3 regions of the Streptomyces sp. NPDC091387 genome follow, and region 1 is predicted to be linked to each of the others. Evidence: riboswitches for the same ligand, from Rfam matches in the RefSeq annotation. Region 1 holds a riboswitch; each other region holds the start of a gene.
The links. A riboswitch is a leader RNA that binds a small molecule or an ion and turns the genes downstream of it on or off. The one in region 1 is predicted to bind cobalamin.
Positions count from the first base shown of each region.

Region 2: another riboswitch for cobalamin. It lies ahead of ACIQM0_RS05690 (ribonucleoside-diphosphate reductase subunit alpha); the one in region 1 lies ahead of metE (5-methyltetrahydropteroyltriglutamate--homocysteine S-methyltransferase).
Region 3: another riboswitch for cobalamin. It lies ahead of ACIQM0_RS20510 (ABC transporter substrate-binding protein); the one in region 1 lies ahead of metE (5-methyltetrahydropteroyltriglutamate--homocysteine S-methyltransferase).

Region 1 is NZ_JBIVTZ010000006.1:20,018-29,264, forward strand. Features, by position in the region: gene ACIQM0_RS13900 (TioE family transcriptional regulator) at 1-132, shown strand, start outside; gene ACIQM0_RS13905 (Rieske 2Fe-2S domain-containing protein) at 177-1,271, opposite strand; partial or broken gene ACIQM0_RS13910 (ECF transporter S component) at 1,438-1,665, shown strand; gene metE (5-methyltetrahydropteroyltriglutamate--homocysteine S-methyltransferase) at 1,736-4,054, opposite strand; cobalamin riboswitch at 4,216-4,433, opposite strand; gene ACIQM0_RS13920 (hypothetical protein) at 4,747-4,995, shown strand; gene ACIQM0_RS13925 (GNAT family N-acetyltransferase) at 5,182-5,649, shown strand; gene ACIQM0_RS13930 (YciI family protein) at 5,764-6,102, shown strand; gene ACIQM0_RS13935 (RNA polymerase sigma factor) at 6,105-7,262, shown strand; gene ACIQM0_RS13940 (YceI family protein) at 7,438-7,995, shown strand; gene ACIQM0_RS13945 (ester cyclase) at 8,092-8,535, shown strand; gene ACIQM0_RS13950 (pyridoxamine 5'-phosphate oxidase family protein) at 8,586-9,014, opposite strand; gene ACIQM0_RS13955 (zinc-binding alcohol dehydrogenase family protein) at 9,153-9,247, opposite strand, start outside.
Region 2 is NZ_JBIVTZ010000002.1:307,637-316,883, reverse strand. Features, by position in the region: gene ACIQM0_RS05730 (glycoside hydrolase family 3 protein) at 1-375, opposite strand, end outside; gene ACIQM0_RS05725 (carbohydrate ABC transporter permease) at 384-1,241, opposite strand; gene ACIQM0_RS05720 (carbohydrate ABC transporter permease) at 1,238-2,233, opposite strand; gene ACIQM0_RS05715 (sugar ABC transporter substrate-binding protein) at 2,362-3,663, opposite strand; gene ACIQM0_RS05710 (GntR family transcriptional regulator) at 3,945-4,715, shown strand; gene ACIQM0_RS05705 (DUF3311 domain-containing protein) at 5,046-5,252, shown strand; gene mctP (monocarboxylate uptake permease MctP) at 5,249-6,877, shown strand; gene ACIQM0_RS05695 (GNAT family N-acetyltransferase) at 6,999-7,511, shown strand; cobalamin riboswitch at 7,553-7,690, shown strand; gene ACIQM0_RS05690 (ribonucleoside-diphosphate reductase subunit alpha) at 7,832-9,247, shown strand, end outside.
Region 3 is NZ_JBIVTZ010000009.1:254,198-263,444, reverse strand. Features, by position in the region: gene ACIQM0_RS20515 (beta-ketoacyl-[acyl-carrier-protein] synthase family protein) at 1-1,167, shown strand, start outside; cobalamin riboswitch at 1,257-1,445, shown strand; gene ACIQM0_RS20510 (ABC transporter substrate-binding protein) at 1,481-2,548, shown strand; gene ACIQM0_RS20505 (FecCD family ABC transporter permease) at 2,545-3,654, shown strand; gene ACIQM0_RS20500 (ABC transporter ATP-binding protein) at 3,651-4,439, shown strand; gene ACIQM0_RS20495 (PRC and DUF2382 domain-containing protein) at 4,537-5,547, opposite strand; gene ACIQM0_RS20490 (IclR family transcriptional regulator) at 5,954-6,754, shown strand; gene ACIQM0_RS20485 (OPT/YSL family transporter) at 6,869-8,536, shown strand; gene ACIQM0_RS20480 (hypothetical protein) at 8,611-9,247, shown strand, end outside.

The DNA of each region.
Region 1 (9,247 bases):
GTTCGGGCGGCCGGCGGGCTGGAGCCGCTGGAGGCCGCGCTGGTGGACTGGCGCGGCCGGCTGTCCGCCCGGGGGCGGGCGATGCTGACCGGGGCCGCGGAGCTGGAGGCGTACCTCCTCCTCCGCGGATGAGCATTCGGCCGTCGATCGGATAGGGCGAGGGCGGGCCGGGTGGGTCAGGGCAGCATCGCTCCGTTACCTCCCTCGCCGTGGTTGACCCGCGTCAGCGGGTCCGTGGCGGGCGGCTGCGGGTAGAACCGCCGGGCCCAGCGACGGAACGGGCCGATCGGGCCGTCGCCGGAGGCCAGCCGGGGCGGTTGCAGGTACTGCTTGTGATGCCAGATCGGGAAGTCCGCCGCTGTGAACTCGCAACTGGTCCGGAAGATGACGCGGTCCAGAAGCCGGGCGGCAACGCGGCTGACCGCCCGCGCCAGCGGGGGCGGCAGCCGCCCCGGCTCGGTGAAGGCGATGCGGTTCAACTGCCGGAACTGCATCCGGTTGGGCGCGATCGCCGTCGGCATCACCGTCGTGCACATGCGCAGCCCGAGGCGAGGCGTGTGCACGTCGGCGTGGAGACAGCCGAGCCCGTATCCGTCCACCTCCACATCGACGGTGAAGCCGCCCAGGAGCGGCGCCGACTCATGGGCTCGCATGGATACGTGGAACGCGGCGTCGTCGTACGCCACCGGCCCGCCGATCTCGGCCTTCGCCCAGCCGTGCAGGGTGGCGAAGTGCCCGAGGTCCACCGAGTTCTCGATGACCTCCTGGACGTTTCCGGCCAGCTCCCAGGCGGCCGTGCGGGCCGGCCGGTGGCCGATCTCGTGCCAGCGGGGGATCAGCCAGTCGGGAGCACGGCCGTCGTGGTGGCGCCAGACGAAGACGGCACCGTTGACCTCGTGCACGGGTAACTGCGTCAAAGCGGAACGAGGTGGCGGCGTGCCGTATCCCGTACGCACGCACGTGCCGTCGGGGCCGAACGCGAAGAAGTGGAAGGGGCAGGTGAGTTCGTCCCCGTCGAGCTCCGCCAGACCGAGATGGGCACCGAGGTGCGGACAGTACGGGTGGATGGCCCGGACCGCTCCACTGCCGAGCCGGTACAGCACCACGTCCTGCCCCGCCAGCGGCCGGGTCAGCACTCTGCCCGGCCGTAGCTCGTGCGAGAAGGCCAGCGCGGACCAGCCGCTCGGGTATGGCAGGGCGGGTGCACCAGCGGCGTCCGCCGGGGTCGGACCCTCACTGATGGCGCGCCCGTACTCGGGTGGCACTTCCACGACTTCCCCTTCCACGATTCGTCGCCCGGAGGCTGCCCCGGACCTCCGCGCGATTCCCTCAACATGCCGCACGCCACCCGAACGAGGTCTCAAGCGCGCTGAGTTGACGACGCAGGTGTGTACCGGGAGAATTTCTCGACGATTCGGCCCAACGACGTGACGCACGGCCTACCTCCCCGGGCTCCCCTTCACCGAGCAGTGGCACCGCTGCCTCGCCTTCGACCTCGCCACCTCCCTCGGCTGGGACACCGGGCGGGCCGTCACCAACTTCGTCTGCACCGTGCCGGCGGGCCCCGCCGTGCTCACCACGTTCCGCCGGGCCGCCCGCCGCGCCCGCTTCCGGGCCCCGGTGCGCTACACCCGCTCCGGACCGGCGGCGCCCGACGGGAAGTGAGGGCCCGGACGGGCGGGGTTCGCGCGCCACGCTCACACGCGGACACCCCGGCCCTCCGGTCCTTCCCGGGTCAGGAGGCGGGCAGCTCACCGCGGACGGTACGGGCCGCGGCGACCAGGTTCTCCAGGGACGCCCTGGTCTCGGGCCAGCCGCGGGTCTTCAGACCGCAGTCGGGGTTGACCCAGAGCCGTTCGGCGGGGATGGCCTCCAGCCCCTTGCGGAGCAGAGCGGCGGCCTCGGCGGCGTCGGGCACCCGAGGGGAGTGGATGTCGTACACGCCGGGGCCCGCCTCGCGCGGGTAGCCGTGTGCGGCCAGTTCGCGGGCGACCTGCATGTGCGAGCGGGCGGCCTCCAGGCTGATGACGTCGGCGTCGAGGTCGTCGATGGCCTGGACGATGTCCCCGAACTCGGCGTAGCACATGTGGGTGTGGACCTGGGTGTCCGGACGTACACCGCTGGTGGTGAGCCGGAAGGACTCGGTGGCCCATTCCAGGTACGCGGCGCGGTCCGCCGCCCGCAGGGGCAGCGTCTCGCGCAGTGCGGGCTCGTCGACCTGGATGACCGAAGTGCCTGCGCTCTCGAGGTCGTTGACCTCGTCGCGCAGTGCGAGGGCGACCTGTCGCGCGGTGTCCCCGAGGGGCTGGTCGTCGCGGACGAAGGACCAGGCGAGCATGGTGACGGGCCCGGTCAGCATCCCCTTGACGGGGCGGCCGGTGAGTGACTGGGCGTACGCGGTCCAGCGCACCGTCATCGGTTCGGGGCGGGAGATGTCGCCGGCGAGGACCGGCGGGCGGACGTAGCGGGTGCCGTAGGACTGGACCCAGCCGTGCTGGGTGGCGAGGTAGCCGGTGAGCTGTTCGGCGAAGTACTGCACCATGTCGTTGCGTTCGGGTTCGCCGTGTACCAGGACGTCGATGCCGGTCTTCTCCTGGAAGGAGATGACCTCGCCGATCTCGGCCCTGACCCGTTCCTCGTATCCGGCCGTGTCGATACGGCCCTTGCGCAGGTCGGCGCGGGCCGTGCGCAGCTCGTCGGTCTGCGGGAAAGAGCCGATGGTCGTCGTCGGCAGCAACGGCAGCCCGAGGTGGGCCCGTTGGGCGGCGGCCCGCTCGGCGTAGGGCTGGGAGCGGCGGCAGTCGGCGCCGGCTACGGCGGTAGTCCTGGCCCGTACGGCAGGGTCGGTGGTGATCGGGGAGTCGGCGCGGGAGGCGAGGTCGGCGCGGTTGGCGGAGATCTCGGCGGCGACGGCGCCGGTGCCCCGGGTGAGTCCCTTGGCCAGGGTGACGACCTCGGCGCACTTCTGCTCGGCGAAGGCGAGCCAGCGCAGGATCTGGGGGTCGATGTCCCGCTCGGGTGCCGTGTCGAGGGGGACGTGCAGGAGGGAACAGGAAGCGGCCACGTCGACGCTGTCGGCGAGGCCCAGGAGGGTGGCGAGGGTGGCGAGGGACTTCTCGTAGTCGTTGATCCAGATGTTGCGGCCGTTGACGACACCGGCGACGAGCCGCTTGCCGGGCAGTCCGCCGGCGGCGGCGAGGTCTTCGAGGTTGGCGGCGGCCGGGCCGGTGAAGTCCAGGGCGAGGCCCTCCACCGGGGCCTTCGCCAGGACGGGCAGGGCATCGCCGAGCCGGTCGAAGTAGGAGGCGACGAGCAGCTTGGGGCGGTCGGTGAGGCCGCCGAGGTCACGGTAGGTGCGGGCCGCCGCGTTCAGCTCGGCAGGGGAGCGGTCCTGGACGAGCGCGGGTTCGTCGAGCTGCACCCACTCCGCGCCCGCGGCACGCAGGTCGGCGAGCACCTCGGCGTAGACCGGCAGCAGCCTGTCCAGCAGGGTGAGCGGTTCGAAGCCGGCCGCTGCTCCGGGGGCGGGCTTGGCCAGCAGGAGGTAGGTGAGGGGGCCGACGAGTACCGGCCGGGCGGTGTGCCCGAGCGCGAGGGCTTCCTTGAGCTCGGTGACCTGCTTGGTGGAGTCGGCGGTGAAGACGGTGTCCGGGCCGAGTTCGGGGACGAGGTAGTGGTAGTTGGTGTCGAACCACTTGGTCATCTCCAGCGGCGCCACGTCCTGGGTGCCGCGGGCCATCGCGAAGTAGCCGTCGAGTGCGTCGGCGTCGACGGCCGCACGGTGGCGCTGGGGGACCGCACCGACCATGACGCTGGCGTCGAGGACGTGGTCGTAGTACGAGAAGTCGCCGGTGGGCACTTCGTGGACGCCGGCGTCCGCCAGCCGTTCCCAGTTGGAGCGGCGCAGGCCGGCCGTCGTCTCCCGGAGGGCGTCGGTGGTGACGCGGCCCTTCCAGTAGCCCTCGATGGCCTTCTTCAGTTCCCGGTTCGGGCCCTGGCGGGGGTAGCCGTACACGGTGGCTCGTGCTGCCGCGGCTGCGGGCTTGGGTGTCACGGAAATCTCCTTCGCGAGATGACTCCTGAACATCCCGGGACGGGACACGGACGCGAAGGGATGACGTACCGGACGGACCTCGCGCACGCCTTCGGCGCGGACTTGCGTCTGGTATGTACGCCGACCCGCCCACGAGGTCACCGGGATATCCGCACACGAGGGGTCGCGTGCGGGCAACGGGCAGGTCTTCGGACTCGCGGGCACATCTGCCGGGGGCAGACTCCTACTGGCCGTCGCTTCCCAGATCCGACCGGATCCAGTGCGTATGACGGCGGTCGTTCCCACTCACCGCTGCGGGGCAGTCCCGGAATTCCACCGGGTTCCCTCTTACGACGCACCTGCCTGGCGGACAGGGCGAACCAACTGCACCTGCCAGCCTAGACGGTCGTCCACTGCCCAGGCACCGCTGTTCACATTCCGGAACGTGAAACGGGACCCCGGCCCCACGTTCTCGGTGAGCGTGATCCGCGCTCCTGTGGGACGAATGTATTGCCCAACCTGGAGCAGGCCGTGCACCGTCGGGGCCGGGCGGCGGACGGGTACGGACGGGGACGGACCGGCCGGGGTAACCGGCCAGGAGCGCGCGACCGTTCACCGCGGTAACCATCCGTTACCGCGCCGGCCATGCATCAGCGCCGGTCACCCGGGTACCCGCACCGGGCACGACGCCTATGGGAGGAAGCGAGAACACCGTGAACGACCTTCACCCGAAAGACCCCGGAACGAGTGGGGACCCGATTCCGCGGGACCCGCCCGATCAGCAGGCCACGGCCGACGAGGACCCCTTGGACGTGGTCGGCGGCTCGATGCGGCCGACGGCCGACGAGCACCCGGACCTGGAGATTCCCGATACGGACGAGGCAGGTACCGGCCGGCGCGGCGCTCCGCCCGCAGCCCCTCGCCATGCCGACCACCCCGTGCCCGACGAACCGTCCGGCTGACCCGGCTCCCCGAAGGCACGCGCCGGACGAAAGCGCTCTTCACCCTTGTGCCGACGGCGGAGGCCGCGGGCGTGGATCATAGGCGTATGACCCGCGTGGGGAGCGCCCCGTCGCTGTCCTCCCCGGCCCGGTTCGGCCGGGCCGGGGAGCATGGTGCGACGACGTCATGGAAGGCGAGGCCCGCTGATGAGTACCGGTGCGGTGAGGGTGCGCCACGCACGTCCCGCCGATCTCCCGCACATCGCCCGGCTGGTGGCCGAGCACGCCCGGTACGAGCAGGCCGAGCCGCCGCCCGCGGACCTGGCCGGGCGTCTGGAGTCACTGCTCTTCGGCACCGCGGCTCCGCGACTGCGTTGTTTCGTCGCGGAACGGGACGACGCAGGGATCATCGGTTACGCCACCTGCGCCCCCGAACTGTCCACCTGGGACGGCGCGGAATACCTCTCCATGGACTGCCTCTTCCTGCGGGACGGCCACCGCGGTCAGCGGGTCGGCCCGTTGCTGGTGGAAGCCGTCCGGGGCGAGGCGCGCGTCCTGGGGCTCAGCCAGATCCAGTGGCAGACCCCTTCGTGGAACGCGGACGCGATCAGGTTCTACGACCGGCTGGGCGCCCGCGCCAAGGAGAAGCGGCGTTTCTTCCTGTCCGCGGACTGAACCCGCTGCCGCCGCCCGCCTGCCGCTGTTTCGGTATCGGTGACCCCGTCGGTGTCCCCTGCGCCGCTGCTCGTTCGTCGTGAGGGTGAGAGCCCGCTGATTCCGGAGGCCGTGATGCAGTACGCCCTGATGATCTACACCGAGCCCGGCCGGGAGGAGACGCTGTCGGAGGAGGAACGCGAGACGGCGTACGCCGAGTATCTGGCGCTGGCCGACGATCCGCGGTGCGTCGGCGCCGGGCAGCTGCAGTCCGCCGAGACGGCGACGAGCGTGCGCGTGGTCGGCGGCCGGACGCTGATGACCGACGGCCCGTTCGCGGACACCAAGGAGGTACTCGGGGGCTTCTGCCTGATCGAGGCGGCTGATCTGGACGAAGCGATCGAGCTGGCGTCGCGCGTCCCGGCCGCCCGGCTCGGCGGCGCCGTCGAGATCAGGCCGGTGGTACGGCGCTGAACGTGCTGGAGGAGGTCTTCCGGGACGAGTGGGGCCGGGTGCTGGCGTCACTCGTCGGGTACCTCGGCGACTTCGACAGGGCGGAGGACGCCGCGCAGGAGGCGTTCGCCGTCGCGGCACGGAACTGGCCCGCCTCGGGCGTACCCGCCAACCCGGGCGCGTGGCTGGTGACGACGGCGCGCCACCGGGCGATCGACCGGATCCGCCGGGAACACACCCTTGCCGAGAAGATCCACCTGCTGCCCGCACCCGAGGCCGTCATGGACGAGTTCGACGACACCGTGATCAAGGACGAACGACTTGAGCTGATCTTCACCTGCTGCCACCCCGCCCTGCCGCTGGAGGGACAGGTGGCACTGACCCTGCGCGCCCTCGGCGGCCTGGAGACCGCTGAGATCGCACGGGCCTTCCTCGTCTCAGAGGAGACCATGAAGCGGCGCCTGACACGCGCCAAGAACAAGATCAGGGCGACCGGGATCCCGTTCGCGGTTCCCGGCGTGCAACTGCTGCCGGAACGCATCGACGCGGTACTCGCGGTCATCTACCTGATCTGCAACGAGGGCTACCGCGACCGGGTCGACCTCGGCGCCGAGGCCGTCCGTCTGGGACGGGTGCTCGTGGCGCTCATGCCGCACGAGCCGGAGGCGCACGGGCTGCTCGCACTGATGATGATCCACGGCGCCCGGCGGCGGGCCAGGTTCTCCGGCGAGGACCTCGTGCTGCTGGGCGATCAGGACCGGTCGCTGTGGGACACCCGGCGGATTGCCGAGGGACGGGTGGTGCTCGACCAGGCACTCGCGCTGGGCGGGCGCGGCGCCTACGTCGTCCAGGCCCTGATCGCGTCCATGCAGACGCGGGAGCGGATCGACTGGCCCCGGGTCGCCGCGTTGTACCGGCGGCTGGTCGAACTCACCGGCTCCCCGGTGGTCGAGCTCAACCACGCGGTGGCGGTCTGCCAGGCCGGCGACCCCGCCGCGGCGCTGCGCACCGTCGACGGTCTCGACCTGGACGGGTACCTCTACTTCCACTCGACCCGCGGCGAGTTGTTGCGGCGTCTCGGGCGTGACGCCGAGGCCCGGGACGCGTACCGGCGGGCGCTCGAACTGGCCACCTCGACCCCCGAGCGACGGTTCCTGACCAGACGGATCAAAGAATTCTGACCCGGGCTGTCCCCTGGGCGGGTGCTCGTTCGTCGCTTCGGTAGGAGGACATACCAGCGGTCAGGCCCACGGCGGTTCGTGGCGGCCGCGCGCCGGGGCCCGCGTACGGGCGGGCCCCGCCGTGGGTGCCCCGCCCGCGCCGCCAGACAGCGGCACCACCACCTTGGAGGAAGCCATGAGCTCCGCACCAGCGACCGGCACGGTCCCCGGCTATACGGCCGGCACCTGGAAGGCCGACCCGGCGCACTCCGAGATCGCCTTCACCGTCCGGCAACTCACGGTCAGCAAGGTGTGCGGCCTGTTCACCTGCTCCGACATCACGATCGTCACGAGCGAGGACCCACTCGGTTCGTCGGTCACCGCGACGATCGACACCGCGTCCCTCGGCACAGGCAAAGAGCGGCGTGACGACCACCTCCGCTCCGCCGACTACTTCGACGTCGCGAAGTACCCGACGATGAGCTACCGCTCCACCGGCATCCGCCGAAGCGGTGACGGCTGGGCCGTCGACGGTGAACTGACGTTTCGCGGTGTCACCCGGAAGGTGCCGCTGGCCGTCGGGGCGAACGGGTTCGGTCCGGCCGAGTCCGGTGCGCGGCGGGCCCGCTTCTCCGCGACCGCGCAGATCAGCCGGCGTCACTTCGGCCTCCGCATCCCGATGGACGGCATCGGCGGCGTGGTCGGCGACAAGGTGTCGATCACCCTCGACGTCGAGGCCGTCCTCCAGAAGTGATCCGACCCGGACGCGCTGCCGCACACCGGCGGCCACACCCTCGCCGCGATCGGCGGCAACCACCCGAATGCTCGTCCCGACCCGAGGTGAAACCAGATGTCCACAGCCCGGTCAACCGACAACAGAGCGACGCTCGGCCGACTGCACGAGGCCGTCAACCGCGGCGACGCGGAGCTCATCGAGAAGACGATCGACGAGCTGTTCGACCCGGACGTGCTGATCCGCACGCCTCTGCCGGTCGAAGCGACGGGGGCGCAGGCACTGAAGGAGGTGTTCACGACACTCTGCCGGGCCTTCCCCGACCTCCACATCGAGGTCGAGGACATGATCGCCGAGGGCGACAGAATGGTCTCCAGGAACACGGTCACCGGGACCCACCTGGGCGAGTACATGGGCCTCCGGCCCACCGGAAGACCGGTCACCTACAACGAGATCTTCATCTTCCGCTTCGTCGGCGACCGGATCGTTGAGACCTGGGGAGTCGTCGACGTCCTCGCGCAGATGCGACAGCTCGGCGTGGCTCCCGGAGGAACCTCGTGAGCACAGCGGCGTGACCGCCGCGGTGGACGTCCCGGTGCGCCCCGCTCTCCTCAGACCTCGCCGAGGTCCGAGCTGAGCCAGCGCTGCGGCCGCATGTGGATGACCACCTGCTCGCCGTGCTCCTTCCAGGCGAAGTCGACATAGCCGTCGACCTTCTCGGCGGCGAGATAGCGCGACGACATCTCCACCAGGCGTTCGCGCGTGGCCGCGACCGTCGAGATGACGGGGCCCTCGACCGAGACGTAGCGGATGGTCGGGGAGACACGGTCGACCATCAGACAGAACCGGCCCGCCGCGGCGATCGCTTTCCCCTTGCGGGAGTTGAGCCCCGTCATGATCCAGACATCGCCGCCCGGCCGGTACTGGTACCAGATCGGGACCGTCAGCGGTGACCGGCCCTGCTCGGCGGCGTTCACGGCCAGCGCGGCGATGTGCGGCTCCGTCAGAAACTGCTCGCGCTCGTCACGGGTCAAAGCCACGGGGGAACTCCTTCGTGGGGGTGTCGTGAGTTCTTGATGCTGCATTATGTAACGCCTGTGCCGGTTCGTCCCTCGTGCCGCGACACGGGCGGTTCGTCAATCGCCCCCGGTGCCGGAGCGAGGACCGGGGATCGGATGTCAGGGGGTCAGGACGATCCGCTGACCGGGGGCGGTCGTGGTGTTCCACGCCTGCTCGACCTGGCTCAGCGGGATGAGCAGCGGGTCCACGGTCA
Region 2 (9,247 bases), on a different contig from region 1:
GAGGTTGACACCGCAGTCGGCGAGCCGGCGGCCCAGTTCCTGGGCGACGGCTCGGGTCAGCGCCACGTCGTCGACGGAGCCGAGCGCCAGGTTGCCGGGGAAGGAGGAGCCGTGCCGCACCTCGAGCCGGGTGACGTCGCCGCCCTCCTCGTCGATCGCGACGAGCACGTCGTCGCGTTCGGCGCGGAGTTGGGCGGTGAGCGCGGAAAGCTGCTCGGGCGTCTGGATGTTGCGGCCGAACAGGCCGACGGAGGAGAGGCCTTCGCCGATCCGGCGCAGCAGCCAGTCCGGGGCGGTGGTGCCCGTGAAGCCCGGCTGCAGAACGGCGAGGGCGTCGCGGGTGACGGTGTCCGTGGTGGAGACGAGGGTGGTCATGGGTGGCGTTATCCCTTCACGGCACCGGAAGTGAGGCCGGTCGCCATGTACTTCTGCACCAGCAGGAAGAAGGCCACGACCGGGATCGCGATCAGGGTCGAGGCGGCCATCAGCGCGCCGTAGTCGATGCCTCGCGAGGTCGTGAAGTTCATCAGCCACACGTTGAGGGTGTACTTGTCGTTGTCCTGGAGGACAACGTAGGCGAGGAGGTACTCGTTCCAGGCGGTGATCAGCGAGAAGATCGACGCGGCGGCGAGACCCGGGGCCAGCAGCGGGAAGGTGATCCGCCAGAAGGCGCCCATCCGGCTGCAGCCGTCGACCATGGCCGACTCCTCCAGCTCCGGCGGGATGTTGATCACGAAGCCGCGGATCATCCACGTCGCGAACGGCAGCGTGGAGACGAGGTAGATGACGATGACGCCCCAGTACTCGTTCAGCCCGCCGAGGTCGTTGAGCTGGATGTAGATGGGGATGAGCATCGCCGTCGGGGGCAGCAGCTGGACGACGAGCAGCACGATCATGAAGAACTTGCGGCCGCGGAACCGGAAGCGGCCGATCGCGAACGCGGCGATCGTGGCGAGCAGCATGCCGCCGAGCACGGCGACGCCGCAGACGATCAGGCTGGACTCGATGGCCGTACCGAAGTTCGGCTGCTTGATGGCGCGGGAGAAGTTGTCGAACGTGATCGACGTGGGCCAGAGCGTCTGGTCGTAGCTGCGGATCTCGGCGTTCGGCCGCAGGGAGCTGATGACCAGCCAGTAGACCGGGAAGGCCATCAGCACGAAGGCGACGAGGCCCGCGATGTTGTAGCCGATGCGGTGCTTCTTGCGGTCCTGGCGAAGGACCTGGGGGGTGGAGGCGCTCACTCGACCTCTCCGATCTTGAGCAGCTGGCGCAGGTAGTACACGGCGACTCCGGACAGCAGCAGGACCGTGATGAGCGAGATGGCGGCGCCCTGGCTGAACGAGTTGGACTCGAATGCCTTCTCGAACGAATAGATACCGAGAACCGAGTACTCGGGTTCCGGCTTGTTGCCGCGCATCAGGAAGATCTGGCCGAAGACGTTGAAGTCCCAGAGCACGGAGAGCGTGGCGACCATCTGGAAGACGGGCTTGATGACCGGCCAGGTCACGTAGCGGAAGACGCCTGTCGTGCCGGCTCCGTCGAGCGAGGCGGCCTCTTCGAGTTCCTTGGGAACCTGGGTCAGTGCGGCGTACAGGGTGACGGAGACGAAGGGGATGGCGCCCCAGACGACGACCGCGCCGATGATGACGAAGCCCTGCTTGGGGTCGAGGAACCAGTTGTGGCCCTGTGCGTCGATCCCCAGGTACTTGGTCAGCACCATGTTGATGACGCCGTAGTCGGAGTCGGCGAACCAGCGGAAGATCGAGGTGGCGACCAGCAGCGGCATCGACCAGGCGGCGACCAGTGCGGCGGTCAGCAGCAGCCGGACCCAGGTGGACATCCGCTGCATGAGCATGGCGAGGCCGAGGCCCGCGACCATGGTGACGAGGACGCAGACGACCATGAAGATGATGGTCCGCCAGACGACGTCCCAGAACTCGCTGTCCCCGAGGATGTTGGTGAACTGGTCGAAGCCCACCCAGGGGGCCGCGGAGCCGGACCACAGCTCGCGGCGGCCCACGTCCTGGAAGGACATGATGACCGTCTTGATGAAGGGCCAGACGAAGACTGCGGCGATGGCGATGAACGCCGGTGCTATGAGGAGGTACGGCAGCAGAGCGCCGGCCTTCCGCGGTTTACGGTTCACGTTCTTCGCGAGCTGAGGATCCGCACCCTCAGGGGCCCGCGGGACGGACACCGGCGGGTCGGCTGCTTTCATATCGGCGGCACTCATTGTGCTTGCCTTCCGTTTCGGACCGGGTACCGGAGGGCGGGGGTGACAGGCCCTTTCGGGCCCGCCACCCCCGCAGACGATCAGGTGAACCGGTGACTCGTGCGGTCACCGGTTCGGGGCCTGAGAGCTCAGGACTCCTTGTTGATCATCGAGTCGATCTCCGCGTCGGCCGCCTTGGTGGCCTCCTCGACCGACTTGCCCTTGATGATGTCGAGCAGCATGATCTCGAGGGTTTCCTTCTTCTCGATCGCCGTCCAGCCCGGGGCGATCGGAGTGAACCAGGCGTCCGGCACGGCGTTGGCGATGGCCGCGGTCTCCGGCTTGGCCTTCAGGGGCTCAAGCTGCTTGGTGTTGTTCGGAAGGATGTTCTTCGAGGCGAGGACCTCCTCCGACTTCTCGGAGGTGAACATCGAGATCCACTCCTCGCCGAGGTCCTGGATCTTCGACTTGGAGATGGTGGCGAGGTCGGAGCCGCCGATGAAGGAGGGGAGCGCCTTGCCGTTCGGGCCGGGCATGCCCGCGGTGCCGATCTTGTCGGTCAGCTTCGGGTTGCCGTTCGCCTTGGAGTCGACGACGCTGCCGGCCTCCCAGCCGTTGCCGTAGAGAAGAGCGGTCTTCTCGTTGGCCATGACGTTGGCGTGGTCCGCCTCGTCCTTCGTCTTGTCACCGTGGTTGTACTTCTTGACCAGGTCGACGAAGTCCGTGATGCCCTTCTGGGCCTCGGGGGTCGACAGAGTGGACTTCCACTCCTTCTTGCCCTCGTCGTACTTGGCGATCTGGCCGCCCTCGGCTGCGACGTAGGACATCGCGGCGTACCAGTAGCGGCCCGGCAGGTACAGCGGCGAGAACGCCTTGTCCTTGCCGTACTTCTTGCCGATCTTGTCCAGCGCGGCCGTCAGGTCGTCCTGGGTGGCGGGGAGGGTGTCCTTGCCGGTGCCGGCCTTGAACATGTCCTTGTTGTAGATCGCTACGCGGGCGCCGGCGTAGTAAGGAACGCAGTACTGCTTGCCCTCGAAGGCGCACGTGTCCTTCAGACCCTTGATCCAGGTGTCCGAGTTCTCGTACTTCTTCGGGTCGATCTCGCCGAGTGCCCCGTTGAGGATGTACGTCATGGTCTCGGTGTTGCCGAGCTCCACGACGTCGGGGAACTTGTCGCCGGCCAGGGCGGCGTCGAGCTTCTTGGCCTTGTCGGCCCAGGTCTGGTACTGAACGTTGACCTTGACGTTGGGGTACTTCGTCTTGAACTGGGTATTGACATCCTTCACCAGTTCAGGCCACGTGCTCTGTGCGTCCGACATCAGCCAGACGGTGAGCGATTCGTTGCGGTCCTTCGGGTCCTTCGACGATGCCTTGTCGTCGTCCGAACCACACGCTGCGATCGAAACCAACATGCCCGCGACGCCGATCGCCGCGATGAGCTTGCGCTTCACGCCACCCTCCTCAGGGATGCTGCAACCCCTGCCCACCGCGCAAAACACGTCGACGAGTACTGCTGGGGCTGGAACCTGGTCTTTAATGGTTTAGACCAGTACCGGGAGCTTGGCCTAGACCTTTAGGGGTGTCAAGGGTGTATAAGAAGTGCACTCGCGTCCGTTATAGGACCGACATCTGAGGGAGGGCGACGAGCCGTGACCGGACCGTGCCACCATGTGAGCCGCGACAGACGGAGGAGCCGGTGACGGCAGCAACGCAGCAGTCGGGAAGGCGGGCCATGGGTGCCGACGGGGGCAGTACGGAGAACGAGACGGGCGCGAGCGCGGGTACGCGCACCGCGCGCGTACCGAAGTACTACCGGCTGAAGCGACATCTCCTCGATATGACGGACACGATGCCGCCAGGCACCCCCGTGCCCCCGGAGCGGACCCTGGCCGCCGAGTTCGACACCTCGCGCACCACCGTGCGCCAGGCACTCCAGGAACTGGTCGTCGAGGGCCGGCTGGAGCGCATCCAGGGCAAGGGCACCTTCGTCGCCAAGCCGAAGGTCTCGCAGGCCCTGCAACTCACCTCGTACACCGAGGACATGCGCGCCCAGGGGCTGGAACCGACGTCCCAGCTACTGGACATCGGCTATGTCACGGCCGACGACACGCTCGCCGGGCTCCTCGACATCACGACCGGCGGACGCGTACTGCGCATCGAGCGGCTGCGGCTGGCGAGCGGTGAGCCGATGGCGATCGAGACCACGCATCTTTCGGCCAAACGCTTCCCCGCGCTGCGGCGCTCGCTGGTGAAGTACACCTCTCTCTACACGGCCCTGGCCGAGGTGTACGACGTGCGGCTGGCCGAGGCCGAGGAGACCATCGAGACCTCACTCGCCACCCCGAGCGAGGCCGGGCTGCTCGGCACGGACGTGGGTCTACCCATGCTGATGCTGTCCCGGCACTCGCTGGACGAACAGGGCGAGCCGGTCGAGTGGGTCCGCTCGGTCTACCGCGGCGACCGCTACAAGTTCGTGGCCCGCCTGAAGCGCCCACTGGACTGAAGGGCACCGCCCCGGCACCGCATCCGAACAGCCCCCGTGGAAGCGCTTCCACGGGGGCTTTCCGCTCTCCGGCCAGCCCCTCCGTACCGCCATTGGTCTGAACCAACTCACCCGCACGCAGGGCCATTTGGGCGAACCTTCGCCGGGTGGAAGACCGTTGCCGGACCGCAATGCGGACAGGGGGTGACGCTGGCACGGGCGCTCACTTAGATTTCCCTGCGCGTTACAACAGGTGATCAGCGAGGGGACGGAGTCGCCGCCATGTCAGCAGACCCAGAAGGAAAGCCAGCGGACCCAGGAGGAAGGCCGCCCACGGTCACACCCGTGCGGGTGGTCATCGCCCTCTGCCTCATCGCGCCGTTCGTGGCGATGCTCTGGGTGAGTTCGTACGCCAAGATCGACCCGACCTTCATCGGTATCCCGTTCTTCTACTGGTACCAGATGCTCTGGGTGCTGATCTCGACCGCGCTCACGATGATCGCGTACAAGCTGTGGCAGCGTGACCAGCGCGCCCGCAAGGGGGGTGCGTCGGCATGAAGGACGGCGTGAACGGCGTCGCGCTCGGCGTCTTCATCTTCTTCTTCCTGGCCGTGACGGTCGTCGGCTTCATGGCGGCCCGCTGGCGCAAGGCCGAGAACGAGGCCAGCCTCGACGAATGGGGCCTGGGCGGACGGTCGTTCGGCACCTGGGTCACCTGGTTCCTGCTCGGCGGCGACCTCTACACCGCGTACACCTTCGTCGCCGTACCCGCGGCGATCTACGCGGCGGGCGCGGCCGGCTTCTTCGCGGTGCCCTACACCATCCTGGTGTACCCGCTGATCTTCACCTTCCTGCCGCGTCTGTGGTCGGTCTCGCACAAGCACGGCTACGTCACCACCTCGGACTTCGTCCGCGGCCGCTTCGGCTCCAAGGGGCTCTCCCTCGCCGTCGCGGTCACCGGCATCCTCGCCACCATGCCGTACATCGCGCTCCAACTCGTCGGCATCCAGGCGGTCCTCGACGTGATGGGCGTCGGCGGCGGCGAGAACACCCACTGGTTCATCAAGGACCTGCCGCTGCTGATCGCGTTCGCGGTGCTCGCCGCGTACACGTACTCCTCGGGCCTGCGCGCGCCCGCGCTGATCGCGTTCGTCAAGGACGGGCTGATCTACCTGGTCATCGCCGTGGCGATCATCTACATCCCGATCAAGCTCGGCGGCTTCCACGACATCTTCGCCTCCGCGCAGGAGAAGTTCGCGGGCCCGCCGGGAGGCAAGCCGACCGGCGCTCTCGCGCCCGGTGTGAACGGGCAGTGGGGCTACGCCACGCTGGCGCTGGGCTCGGCGCTGGCGCTCTTCATGTACCCGCACTCGATCACGGCGACGCTCTCCAGCCGCAGCCGCAACGTGATCCGCCGCAACACCACGATCCTGCCGCTGTACTCGCTGATGCTGGGCCTGCTCGCACTCCTCGGCTTCATGGCGATCGCCGCCGGGGTCAAGGTGGACAACGGCCAGCTGGCGATCCCGCAGCTCTTCGAGGACATGTTCCCCGACTGGTTCGCGGGGGTGGCGTTCGCCGCCATCGGCATCGGCGCACTGGTCCCCGCGGCGATCATGTCGATCGCGGCGGCGAACCTGTTCACCCGGAACATCTACAAGGACTTCCTGAAGCCCGACGCGACCCCCGCGCAGGAGACCAGGGTCTCCAAGCTGGTGTCGCTGCTGGTGAAGGTCGGCGCGCTCGCCTTCGTCCTCACCATGGACAAGACGGTCGCGATCAACTTCCAGCTGCTCGGCGGGATCTGGATCCTCCAGACGATGCCGGCCCTGGTCGGCGGCCTGTTCACCCGGTGGTTCCACCGCTGGGCCCTCCTCGCGGGCTGGGCGGTCGGCATGATCTACGGGACCGCCGCCGCCTACGGAGTCGCCAGCCCCACCCAGGCGCACTTCGGCGGTTCCTCCAAGGAGATCCCCGGCATCGGCGAGATCGGCTACATCGGCCTGACGGCGTTCGTGCTGAACCTCGTGGTCACCGTCGTCCTCACCTTCGTCCTGAACGCCGTGAAGGCGCCTGCCGGGGTCGACGAGACCTCGCCCGACGACTACACCGCGGACGCGGGCGACCCGGGCGTGAAGACCGAGCTCCCGCCGGCCACGGCCGGGGCGCCGGGCGGTCACTGACCCGCCGCGCCACGGGCCGCCGCACCCCCCGCACCGGGGTGCGGCGGCCCGTTCGCGTGCCGGGCGCCGGGGCCCGGGAACTCCCTCGAACGGGCGCGCGGAGTGCGGCAGACTTCCGGGCATGGACATCACCATCAGGCCGGTCGCGCCCGCCGAGCACACGGTCCTCGGCGAGATCACCGCAGAGGCCTATCTCGGGGACGGGCTGCTGGACTTCGGCGCCGACGATCCCTATCTGGTGCAGCTGCGGGACGTCGCCCGGCGGGCCGCGGAGGCCGACGTGCTCGTCGCGGCGGACGCACGGGGACGGGTGCTCGGCGGGGTCACCTACGCGCCGCCGGGCAACCGCTGGGCCGATATCGCGGCGCCGGACGAGGCCGAGTTCCGGATGCTCGCGGTCTCCCGCGAGGCCCGCGGGGCCGGGGCGGGCGAGGCGCTCGTCCGGGCCTGCACCGACCGGGCACGGGCCACCGCGGGGGTCACCGGGATCGTCCTGTCGACGCAGCCGGCCATGCACGGGGCCCATAGGATCTACGGGCGCCTCGGCTTCGTCCGGACCCCGGAAAGGGACTGGTATCCGATCGAGGGGCTCTCGCTGCTGACGTACCGCCTGGAGTTCCCGGCGGACTCCTGATCGGTCACGCGACACAACATGTGGGGGCTGCCTCAACCGGCGGCCCCCACATGTATGCTCGTGCTCGCTGTCGCCGCAGGGAAATCCGGTGCGAATCCGGAACTGTCCCGCAACGGTGTATTCGGTGTGCTTTTGTGCACCCCCGAGTCCGAGGACCTGCCGACAGCGCGTCCGGCTCGACCGAACCGGACGCCCAGACGTCCGGGCCTCGTGGATGGGCCGGTGGACGCCGCACGGAGTGCTGCCCCGCCCAGGGCCCGGCTCCGCCCGGCTGCCCCCGTTCCTCCGCCGGCCCAGAGCCGAGCGAGGGAGAGCACCACGTGACCATCGCGCCAGCCGATCCGGTTTCAGCGGCCGAATCAACGGGAACCACGAGCGACGGACCGGGAACCGCGTTGCTGCGAACCCTCACCGCCCTCACCGCGGATCTGCCCGACACCGACCCCGGACGCGTCGCGGGCGCCGCACTGCGCGGCCGCAACGCCCGGTCGGACGAGGCCGAGCTGCGCTCGCTGGCCACCGAGGCCGCCGCGGGCCTGATCTCCGAGGACCCCGCCTACTCCCGGCTCGCCGCCCGCCTCCTCACCCGCTCCATCGCGGACGAGGCGGCCGGGCAGGGCGCGACGTCCTTCTCCGCGTCGGTCGCCGTCGGGCACCGCGAGGGCCTGATCGCGGACCGCACCGCCGAGTTCGTGACGCTCCACGCGGCCGCCCTCGACGCACTGGTGGAACAGGCCCTCGCCGACGGCGCCGACGACCGCTTCGGCTACTTCGGGCTGCGTACCCTGCACAGCCGCTACCTGCTGCGCCACCCGCTGACCCGCCAGGTCGTCGAGACCCCGCAGCACTTCATGCTGCGCGTCGCCGCCGGGCTCGCCGAGGACAACTCCGAGCGCGCCCTGGGCGAGGTCGCCGCGCTCTACCGGCTGATGAGCCGGCTGGACTACCTGCCCTCCTCCCCCACGCTCTTCAACTCCGGCACCCGGCACCCGCAGATGTCCTCCTGCTACCTGCTGGACTCGCCGCTGGACGAGCTGGACTCGATCTACGACCGCTACCACCAGGTGGCGCGGCTGTCCAAGCACGCGGGCGGCATCGGCCTCTCCTACTCCCGTATCCGTGCCCGCGGTTCACTGATCCGGGGCACCAACGGGCACTCCAACGGCATCGTCCCGTTCCTCAAGACGCTCGACGCCTCCGTCGCCGCGGTGAACCAGGGCGGCCGGCGCAAGGGCGCCGCCGCGGTCTACCTGGAGACCTGGCACGCGGACATCGAGGAGTTCCTGGAGCTGCGCGACAACACGGGTGAGGACCAGCGGCGCACGCACAACCTCAACCTGGCGCACTGGATCCCGGACGAGTTCATGCGCCGGGTCGACACGGACGGCACCTGGTCGCTGTTCTCCCCGGCCGACGTGCCCGAACTGGTCGACCTGTGGGGCGACGCGTTCGACGCCGCGTACCGGGCGGCCGAGGCCAAGGGACTGGCCCGCAAGACGATGCCGGCCCGTGAGCTGTACGGCCGGATGATGCGGACGCTCGCACAGACCGGCCAGGGCTGGATGACGTTCAAGGACGCCTCCAACCGGACCGCGAACCAGACCGCGGAGCCGGGCCGCGTCGTGCACTCGTCGAACCTGTGCACGGAGATCCTGGAGGTCACCGACGACGGCGAGACGGCCGTCTGCAACCTGGGTTCGGTCAACCTCGGCGCGTTCGTCGCCGACGGCACCATC
Region 3 (9,247 bases), on a different contig from region 1:
GACACCGAGTCCACCTGGGACGGCGTGTGCGCCGGGGTCAGCCCGGCCCGCACCGTCCCCGCACTCGCAGGGTGCGCGATCGACTTCGCCTGCACGGTCGACGGCATCGACCTGGACGCCGCGATCGGTCGCCGTACGGCCTTCCGCATGGGCAGGTACGCCAAATTCGCCGTACTCGCCGCGCGGGAGGCGGTCGCCGACTCGGGGCTCGACCCGGGCGGCTGGGACGGCAGCCGGGTCGCGGTCGTCGTCGGCACCAGCAGCGGCGGCTCCGCCGGTCTCACCGATCAGGCGCTGGTGCTGGAGCGGCGCGGGCCCGAGGCGACCTCGCCCTCCGGGATCCTGCTCACCATCCCGAACATGCCGGCCGCCGAGATCGCGATCGAGATGGGCGCCACGGGCCCGAGCCTGGCGCCCTGCACCGCCTGTTCGTCCGGGATCACCGCACTGTCCGTGGCCCGGGACCTGCTCGTCACCGGGCAGTGCGATCTGGCCATCGCGGGGGCCACCGAATCGACCCTCTTCCCGATCGCCATGACCGGATTCGCCAGATCCGGCGCGGCCGCCCACGCGGACGGGGACCTGTCCCGGCTCAGCCGGCCCTTCGCGGCCGACCGGGCCGGGCTCGTCATGGGGGAGGGCGCCGCCGTCATGGTGCTGGAGCGCGCGGCCGACGCCGAGGCCCGGGGCGCCGAGCCGCGCGCGCTGCTCGCGGGCACCGGCGCCACCACCGACGCCCACCACCCCACCAGCCCGCACCCCGACGGCCGGGTCGCCCAGGCCGCCGTCGAGGCCGCGCTGCGCGACGCTGGCTGGCAGGCCGCGGATGTCGAGCACATCAACGCCCACGGCACGGCCACACCGCGCAACGACGCGGCCGAGGCCGCCCTCATCGGCCGGGTCTTCCCGCACCGGCCGCCGGTCACCGCGCCCAAGGGCGTACTGGGCCACTGCATGGGCGCGGCCGGAGCGATCGAGGCGGGACTGACGATCCTCACCCTCCAGCGCGGAATCATCCCGCCGGTCGCCAACCTGGACGCGCCCGCGCCCGGGTTCGACATCGACTGCGTCACCAAGCAGCCGCTGGTGCTGCCGGTCCGGCGCGCCGTCAGCCACTCGTTCGGATTCGGTGGACACAACGCCGTGGTCGCGCTCCTGCGGCCCTAGCGACCGGGCCGGTGGAGGGGGCCGGTGGAGCGGGCCGGGACCCCGCCCGTTCTGTCGGCCGCACCGCCGCTGAGCTGCGTGGAAGCCCGTGGTAGCGTGCCTGGGCCAGTCGAACTCCACGTAGGGGTCAGGGAATCCGGTGCGAATCCGGAACTGACGCGCAGCGGTGAGGGGGACGGGCGGGGCCAACGGCCACTGGGAGACCCATGGGTTCCCGGGAAGGCGTCCCGACCGTACGAACCCGAGTCCGAAGACCTGCTGGCACCCGCGGTCCGGCACCGGGTCGCGGAACTCCGTACACCGGGCCCCGCGCATGGGCCCAGAGACGCCGAGGTACTCCGTGCCGCCCATAGCCGGCCACGCCCGCTCCGCCGCCCTGCTCACGGCCGGAATCGTCCTGCTGACCGCCTGCGGCGGTGGGGGTGACAGCTCCGCAGCCAAGCCCACCGGGGGCGAGGGCTATCCGGTGACCCTGAAGAACTGCGGGCGCACCGTCACCGTGGACGCCGCCCCGCGCCGGGCCGTCCCGGTCGACCAGGGGTCCACCGAGATCCTCCTCTCGCTCGGCCTCGCCGACCGGCTGGCCGCCACCGCCACCTGGACCGACCCGGTGATGAAGGGGCTGGAGAAGGCCAACGCCGGCGTCCCGAGGATCTCCGAGAACCGCCCCTCGTCGGAGAAGGTCCTGGACCAGGAGCCCGACTTCGTCAGCGCCTCCTTCGAGTCGACGCTCGCCAAGGGCGGCGTCGCTCCCCGGGAACAGTTCGAGAAGCTGGGCGTCCCCACCTACGTCTCGCCCGCCGACTGCACCGCCAAGGACAACAGCAAGGACGGCGACGGAGTCCGGACCGGAGCGCTGACCATGGACAGCGTCTACGGCGAAGTACGCGAGCTGGCGAAGGTGTTCGGGGTTCCGGAGCGGGGCGAGAAGCTCGTGGCGCAGCTGCGTGCCCGGGTACGGAAGGCCACCGACGGCATCGACGCCTCCGGCGCCACCCTGATGTACTGGTTCGCCAACGCCGAGTCCCCGTACCTGGCGGGCTGTTGCGGGGCGCCCGGCGTCATCACGCGCGAGCTCGGCGCGAAGAACGTCTTCGACGACACCCATGAGGAATGGCCGCAGATCAACTGGGAGACGGTCGCCGACCGCAACCCGGACGTGCTGGTCATCGGCGATCTGACCCGCAAGTCGGAGACCGCGGAGAGCGCCTCGCGGAAGATCGCGTTCCTGGAGTCCAACCCCGCCACGAAGAACATGGACGCCGTACGGCACAAGCGCTACGTGCTGCTCAGCGGCCAGGCCATGAACCCGTCGATCCGTACGGTCGAGGGCGTGGAGCGCGTCGCCGCCGGGCTGCGTACCTTCGGGCTCACGGGGTGACGGACACCGAACGGGCCGCGCAGGCGGGGGAGCGCGCACTCCCCGCTGCCGGTGAGCGCGGACGTCCCGGCACCAGGGGAACCAGAGGCATCCGCGGCATCCGCGGCGGACTCCTGTGGGCCGGTGGGTTCCTGCTGCTCGTCCTGTCCGTCGCGGTGGCCGTCACCATCGGCCCGGCCAGGATCTCCGTCGGCGACGTCCGGGACACGGTCGCCGCCCACCTCGGGCTCGGGGAGTCGCCGCTCAGCCCGATCCGCGACGGCATCATCTGGAACCTGCGGATGCCCAGGACCCTGCTCGCCGCCGTCTGCGGCGCCGGGCTCGCGGTCTGCGGCACCGTCATGCAGTCGCTGCTGCGCAACCCGCTCGCCGACCCGTTCGTCCTCGGCGTCTCCTCCGGGGCGTCGACCGGCGCGGTCGTGGTCGTCGTCCTCGGGGTCGGCGGGGGAGCGGTGTCCCTGTCGGCCGGCGCGTTCATCGGGGCGCTGTGCTCCTTCGCGCTGGTCCTGCTGCTCAGCCACACCCTCGGTGGCAGCACCGACCGGGTGGTCCTGTCCGGGGTCGCGGCCATGCAGCTGTTCTCCGCGCTCACCTCCTTCGTCGTGATGACCGCCGCCGACGCCGAGCAGACCCGCGGCGTGCTGTTCTGGCTGCTGGGCTTGCTCGGCGGCGTCGGCTGGACCGATGTGTGGACCTGCTCCGCCGTGCTGGCCGTCACGCTGCTGATCTGCCTCGGCCATGCCCGTACGCTCGACGCCTTCGCGTTCGGCCAGGACGCGGCCGCCACCCTCGGCGTCCATGTCGGCCGCACCCGGATCGTCCTGCTCTGCACGACCGCGCTGCTGACCGCCGCACTCGTCAGCTCGGCCGGCGCCATCGGCTTCGTCGGCCTGGTGCTGCCGCACGCGGCCCGCGCGCTCACCGGTTCCGGGCACCGCAGGCTGCTGCCGGTCACCGCGCTGGCCGGGGCGGTGTTCCTGGTCTGGGTCGACACCCTCGCGCGCACCGTCCTCGATCCGCAGGAGGTTCCGGTGGGCGTCGTCACCGCCCTGATCGGCGTGCCCGCCTTCGTCCTCGTCCTCTACCGCACCCGGCGGTCCGCATGATCCCGCCCGCCCGCGGCGGGCTGCGGGCCGAGCGGGTCAGCCGGGAGGCGGGCGGCCGCCTCATCCTGGACGGGGTCTCACTGGAGCTGCCGCCCGGCGCCACCGTCGGGCTGATCGGCCCGAACGGATCGGGGAAGTCGACCCTGCTGCGGATACTGGCCGGAGTCCTCGCCCCGGACGCCGGCACGGTCACCCTCGACGACGACCCGCTGGCCAGGATCGGCCGCCGCACGGTGGCCCAGCGGGTCGCGGTCGTCGACCAGCACTCCCTCACCCAGGTCGAGCTGAGTGTCGTGGACGTCGTGCGCCTCGGCCGTATCCCGCACCGCCGCGCCTGGTCGGCGGCGACGGCCGCGGACGAGGCCGCGGTGGGCGAGGCGCTGGAGCGGACCGGCCTCACCGGCCGCCGGGACCAGTCCTGGCACACCCTCTCGGGCGGTGAGCGCCAGCGCGTCCAGATCGCCCGCGCCCTGGCGCAGCAGCCGCGCGAACTGCTGCTGGACGAGCCGACGAACCACCTGGATGTCCAGCACCAGCTGGAACTGCTGTCCCTGGTCACCGCGCTTCCGCTGACGGCCGTCATCGCCCTGCACGACCTCAATCTGGCCGCGATGTTCTGCGACCGGATCGTGGTGATGAACGCGGGCCGGGTGGTCGCGGGCGGAGCCCCGGACGAGGTGATCACCCAGGAGCTGATCGCGGAGGTCTACCGGGTCAGGGCCGTCGTGACTCCTGACGGCCCGGAGGGGCGGCCCTCGGTGCGCTTCCGGCCGGGGCGGCCCTGACCCGGGGGGCCCGCGGCACACGAGAGGGCGGACCCCGCGGTGCGGGTCCGCCCCTCGCTCCTGTCCGGTACGGCCGGTACGGCGCGGTGCGCGGGGGTCAGCGGCGCCGTCCCTGACCGAACTCGCCGCCCATGTCCTTGCCGCCGATGTCCTTGCCGTCCTTGGTCATGCCGTCCGCGTAGTCGATCTGCTCCTTGCGCAGTTCCGCGGAGACTTCCTTCTGCTCGGTCACCTTCTCCGTTTCCATCCGCACCCGCTCGACCGGCACGGTCTCCTTCCGCATCGTGGCGCGTTCGGCGTGCAGGGTGACCTCCACGTCCTGTTCGTTGATGTCCGAGCGGGCGGCCTTGTCGCCGGGCTGGAGCGGTTCGCGCACCACGCGCACCTCTTCGTGCGACACGGGCACGGTCCGGGTGACGTTCTCGGTCACGACGTACTTGTGCAGCCGGGCCTTGCCGCTCTCGTACTCCTCGGTGCCGATGCGCAACTGCTCCTCGGAGCGGATGAGTTCCTCCCTGCCGCTCAGGCCGGCGGCGGACCGTTCGGCGCCCGCTCCGGCCAGCGGCCGGGCCGTACCGGAGGTGTCGGCGTCCCGGTGCTTGCCCGTGCCGGCGCCTGCCGTACCGGCGGTGCCGGCCGTCGCCCTGCGCTCGGCGGAGGCGGCGCCCACGGCCCCGGCTCCTGCCCCGGCGGCAGCGCCCGCTCCGGCCGCGCCCATGGTTCCGGTCCCGGACGTCGTCGGGGCACCGGTGCCGGCGGCACGGTCACCGAGCTTGCCGCCGGTGTTCCTGGTCAGTCCGTAGTGCCGGTAGAGCTCTTCCTCCTCGGAGACGGAGAGATGAGCGTCCGCGTCCACCCGGGGGGCTTCCTTGACGCGGTCCTTCGGATGGGAGATGTGCAGGTCGGAGCCCACGCGACGGGCTCCGGCGAGAGGCACGAAACTCTCCTTCATACCGAACAGGCCGGTCTTCACCGTGATCCAGTCCGGTCGGCCGGTGTTGTCGTCGACATACACCCGCCCCACGTTGCCGATCTTCTCGCCCGCGGTGTCGTACACCGTCAGGCCGTCGAGCTCTCCGGAATCCGTGAAACCGTCAGCGGCTCCCATGACCGATTCCTCCTACCCCGGGCGCGTCCTGTGGGTGGGTCCAGCAGGGAAGGCGCGTCCGGATTCCATCGCGCCTCACCCGGATGGACGCTGCAACTTCCCGGCCGGTGGGGGCGGGGTGCCGTACCCCCGGTGTGTGGGCGCAGGCCCCGTGCGATGCCGCTGTGGGCCGTAAAGCCGAGTTAGGCCAATCGAGTGACGGGCGGGCGGTCGCGGCCCGCACGCTGGGCCACCGGTGCGCGGTCCTCCGTCATGGCCCCTGAGCAGGCCGTTCCCGCCGCGAGGCGAATTTCCGGCAAACCCTTGACACCCGTTGGGCGTGGCAGCATCCTTTCGCCAGAAATCGCAACGCCGTTGCGATTTCCGCACCGACAGATGGACGAAGTGGACGAAGGAGGCCCGGCCCATGGCTGAGCGCGGCACGGACACCACCACCGCGGCCCGCGACGGACAGCAGGCCCCCGGAGTGCTGCAGACCGTCGACCGGGCCCTGCTCGTCCTGCTCACGTTCACCGAACAGCGGCCCGAGTGGGGCGTCAGTGAACTGGCCCGCCACCACGGCTGGGACAAGGCGGTCGTCCAGCGCCTGCTCACCACCCTGAGCGCGCGCGGCTTCCTGCTCTGCGACGACAACAGCCGCCGCTACCGTCCCGGTCCGGCCCTGTCCCGGCTGGCCAGGGTCAGTGAGCACAGCGGAGTGCTGTCCTCGATCTCCCGGCCGGTACTCGCCCGGCTCCTCCGCGAGACCGGCGAGAGCATCGTCCTCAACGTCCCGCACGGCGGCAGCTACCGCTGCGAAGCCGCCGTCGACGGCACCGGACCCGTCCGCTACACGGCGATCATCGGCGCCGTCATGCCCGGTCACGCCGGGGCGTCCGGGCACACGATCTTCGCGTACCACCCCGAACGCGAGATCCGGCAGATGTTCGGCGCCACCGGACTGACGCGCTTCAACGACCGCACCATCACAGACCTGGACGCCCTGCTCACCTGCTACGCACAGGTCCGCGCCGACGGGTACTGCGTCAGCCACGGCGAGTACGACGAGGCCGTCACCGCGGTCTCCGCCCCCGTCTTCCAGGGCGACGGCGTCCCCGCCTCCCTCACCGTCATCGGCCCCTCCCACCGCGTGGACCGGGCCGCCGGCACCCTCGTGACGCTGGTACGCGCCGGGGCGGCGGAGATCACCGCCGCCCTCGGCGGCTGAACCAGCCCAGCCCAGCCCCGCCCGCGGCCTCCCGTAATGCCGCACGCCCCGGCTCCGCCCTGCCGCGGAGACCCGGACATGCCTCTCAGCCCTGCAAACCGAAGGGGGTGCCCCATGGCGCACCACGTCTCCGCGCCGCACCCTGCCCCGCCGCCGTCCGTCCCCGACGAGCCCCGGTCGCACCCCAGGGTCATGGAACCCGTGCTGCTGGTGATCCTGGTGGTGCTCTCCGCCGTGGGAGCCGTCATCGGCATCGACCTGGTTTCCAAGCTGGGCATCTCCGCCAACACCTCGGTCGTCGGCGCACTCGTCGCCATGCTCATCGGCCGCATCCCCCTGGGCTTCCTGCGCCGGATGCGGTCCGTGCACCGGCAGAACCTCGCCCAGAGCGCGATCTCCGCCGCCACCTTTGCCTCCGCGAACGCTCTGCTGACATCCGTGGCCGTGCCGTACGTCTTCGGGCGCACGGACCTGGTCTGGCCGATGCTCGCGGGCGCGTTCATCGGGCTCGTCGTGGACGCCTGGGTCCTCTACCGCGCCTTCGGCTCCCGGCTGCTGCCCGCCGACGCGGCCTGGCCGCCCGGCACCGCGGCCGCCGAGACCATCAAGGCCGGCGACCGCGGAGGACGCCGGGCCCTGATCCTCGCAGGTGGAACCGTAGTCGGCCTCGCCGGAACACTCTTCAGCCTGCCGCTCTCCGCGGCCGGGGTCGCCTTCCTGGGCAACGTCTGGGCGCTGATGATGTTCGGCATCGGACTGATGCTGCGCCAGTACGGCCCGGACCTCTTCCACACCGATCTGGGCGCCGGATACATCCCGCACGGCGTCATGGTCGGCGCCGGAGTCGTGGCACTCGGCCAGGCCGTGCACCTGCTGCTCGGCCGTCGCGAGCGCAAACGAACCGAGGCCGTCGAGGAGACCCCGAACGCCGCACCCGTCGAGGAGGCGGACCCGAGCACCGCGTACACCGTCGACGAACGCGCACTGCGGCTCTCCCTGATCCGCGGCTACGCGCTCTTCACCGGGGGCGCCGTGGTCCTCGGCGTGCTCGGCGGGCTGATCGGCGACATGAGCCCGCTCGGCCTCGTCGGCTGGGTGCTGTTCGCCGCCTTCGCCGCGCTGGTGCACGAACTGATCGTCGGCCTCGCCGCCATGCAGTCCGGCTGGTTCCCGTCCTTCGCCGTCACACTGATCTTCCTCATCCTCGGCCTCGCCATAGGCATCCCGTCGGTGCCGCTCGCGCTGCTGGTGGGATACGTCTCCGCCACCGGCCCGGCCTTCGCCGACATGGGGTACGACCTCAAGGCCGGCTGGCTGCTGCGGCGCGAGCACCGCCCCTGGGACCCCTTCGAGCGCGAGGGCCGCCGCCAGCAGTTCCTGGCCGCCCTCATCGGTTTCGCGGTCGCCCTCGCCGTCGTCGCCCTGGCCTGGCGCTCGTACTTCGGGCAGGGACTCATCCCGCCCGTCGCCAAGGTGTACGCCGACACCATCAAGAGCGGGCTCAGCGACCCGGACGCCGTGCGCACCATGCTCCTGTGGGCCATCCCCGGCGCCGCCATCCAGCTGATCGGCGGCACCCGCCGGCAGATGGGCGTCATGCTCGCCACCGGCCTCCTCATCCTGACCCCGCAGGCCTGCTGGCTGGTCCTCGGCGCCCTCGTCGTCCGGGTCGGCTACCGCAAGCTGCGCGGCCCGGCCGCCGACGAGGAACTCAACCTGGTGGGCGCCGGACTGATCGCCGGCAGCTCGCTCGGCGACTCGGCCCAGATCCTCAAGGCCTGACGGCCCCGCCACCCCTGAACCACTTCCCGCACCACCGCACCACTCAGCACCACCCGCACGGCAAGGAGACCCCCATGGACATGTACAGCAGGCTCGAACCGCGCCCCGAGTACCTGAGCTTCGAACTCGCCCTGGCCGCCCGCAAGCTCGTCGAGGAGGTCATGCTCGTCAAACGCGGCGAGCACGTCGTCCTCACCGGCGACACGAGCAGCGACCGCCGCGTCATCGAGGCCACCGCGCAGGCCGTCGCCGCCGCCGGCGCGCACCCCGTCGTCGTCTGGTACGAGACGCTGCCCGGCGCCTCCATGGAACCGCCCCGGCCCGTCGCCGGAGCCATCGCCGACGCCGATGTGTGGATCGAGTTCGCCGTCTCGTACCTGATGCACTCCGACGCGTTCCGCACCGCCATGGCGAACGGCTGCCGCTACACCAACCTCACCGCGATGGACGTCCAGATGCTGGTCGCCACCGTGGGCCGCCCCGACTTCCAGGGCGTCATACGCCTCGGCAAGGCCCTCGTCGCCCTCCTGGAAGCCGCCGACGAGGTCCGGATCACCTCCGCCAACGGCACCGACCTGGTGGGCCGCAACGGCGGCCGGCCGATCAACCTGCGCGGCAAGCCCGCGGAGAAGCCCGGCGAAACGGTCATGCTGTCCGGCCAGATCTCCTGGAACCCCCTCGAAGAGACCCAGGAAGGCGTGCTCGTCTTCG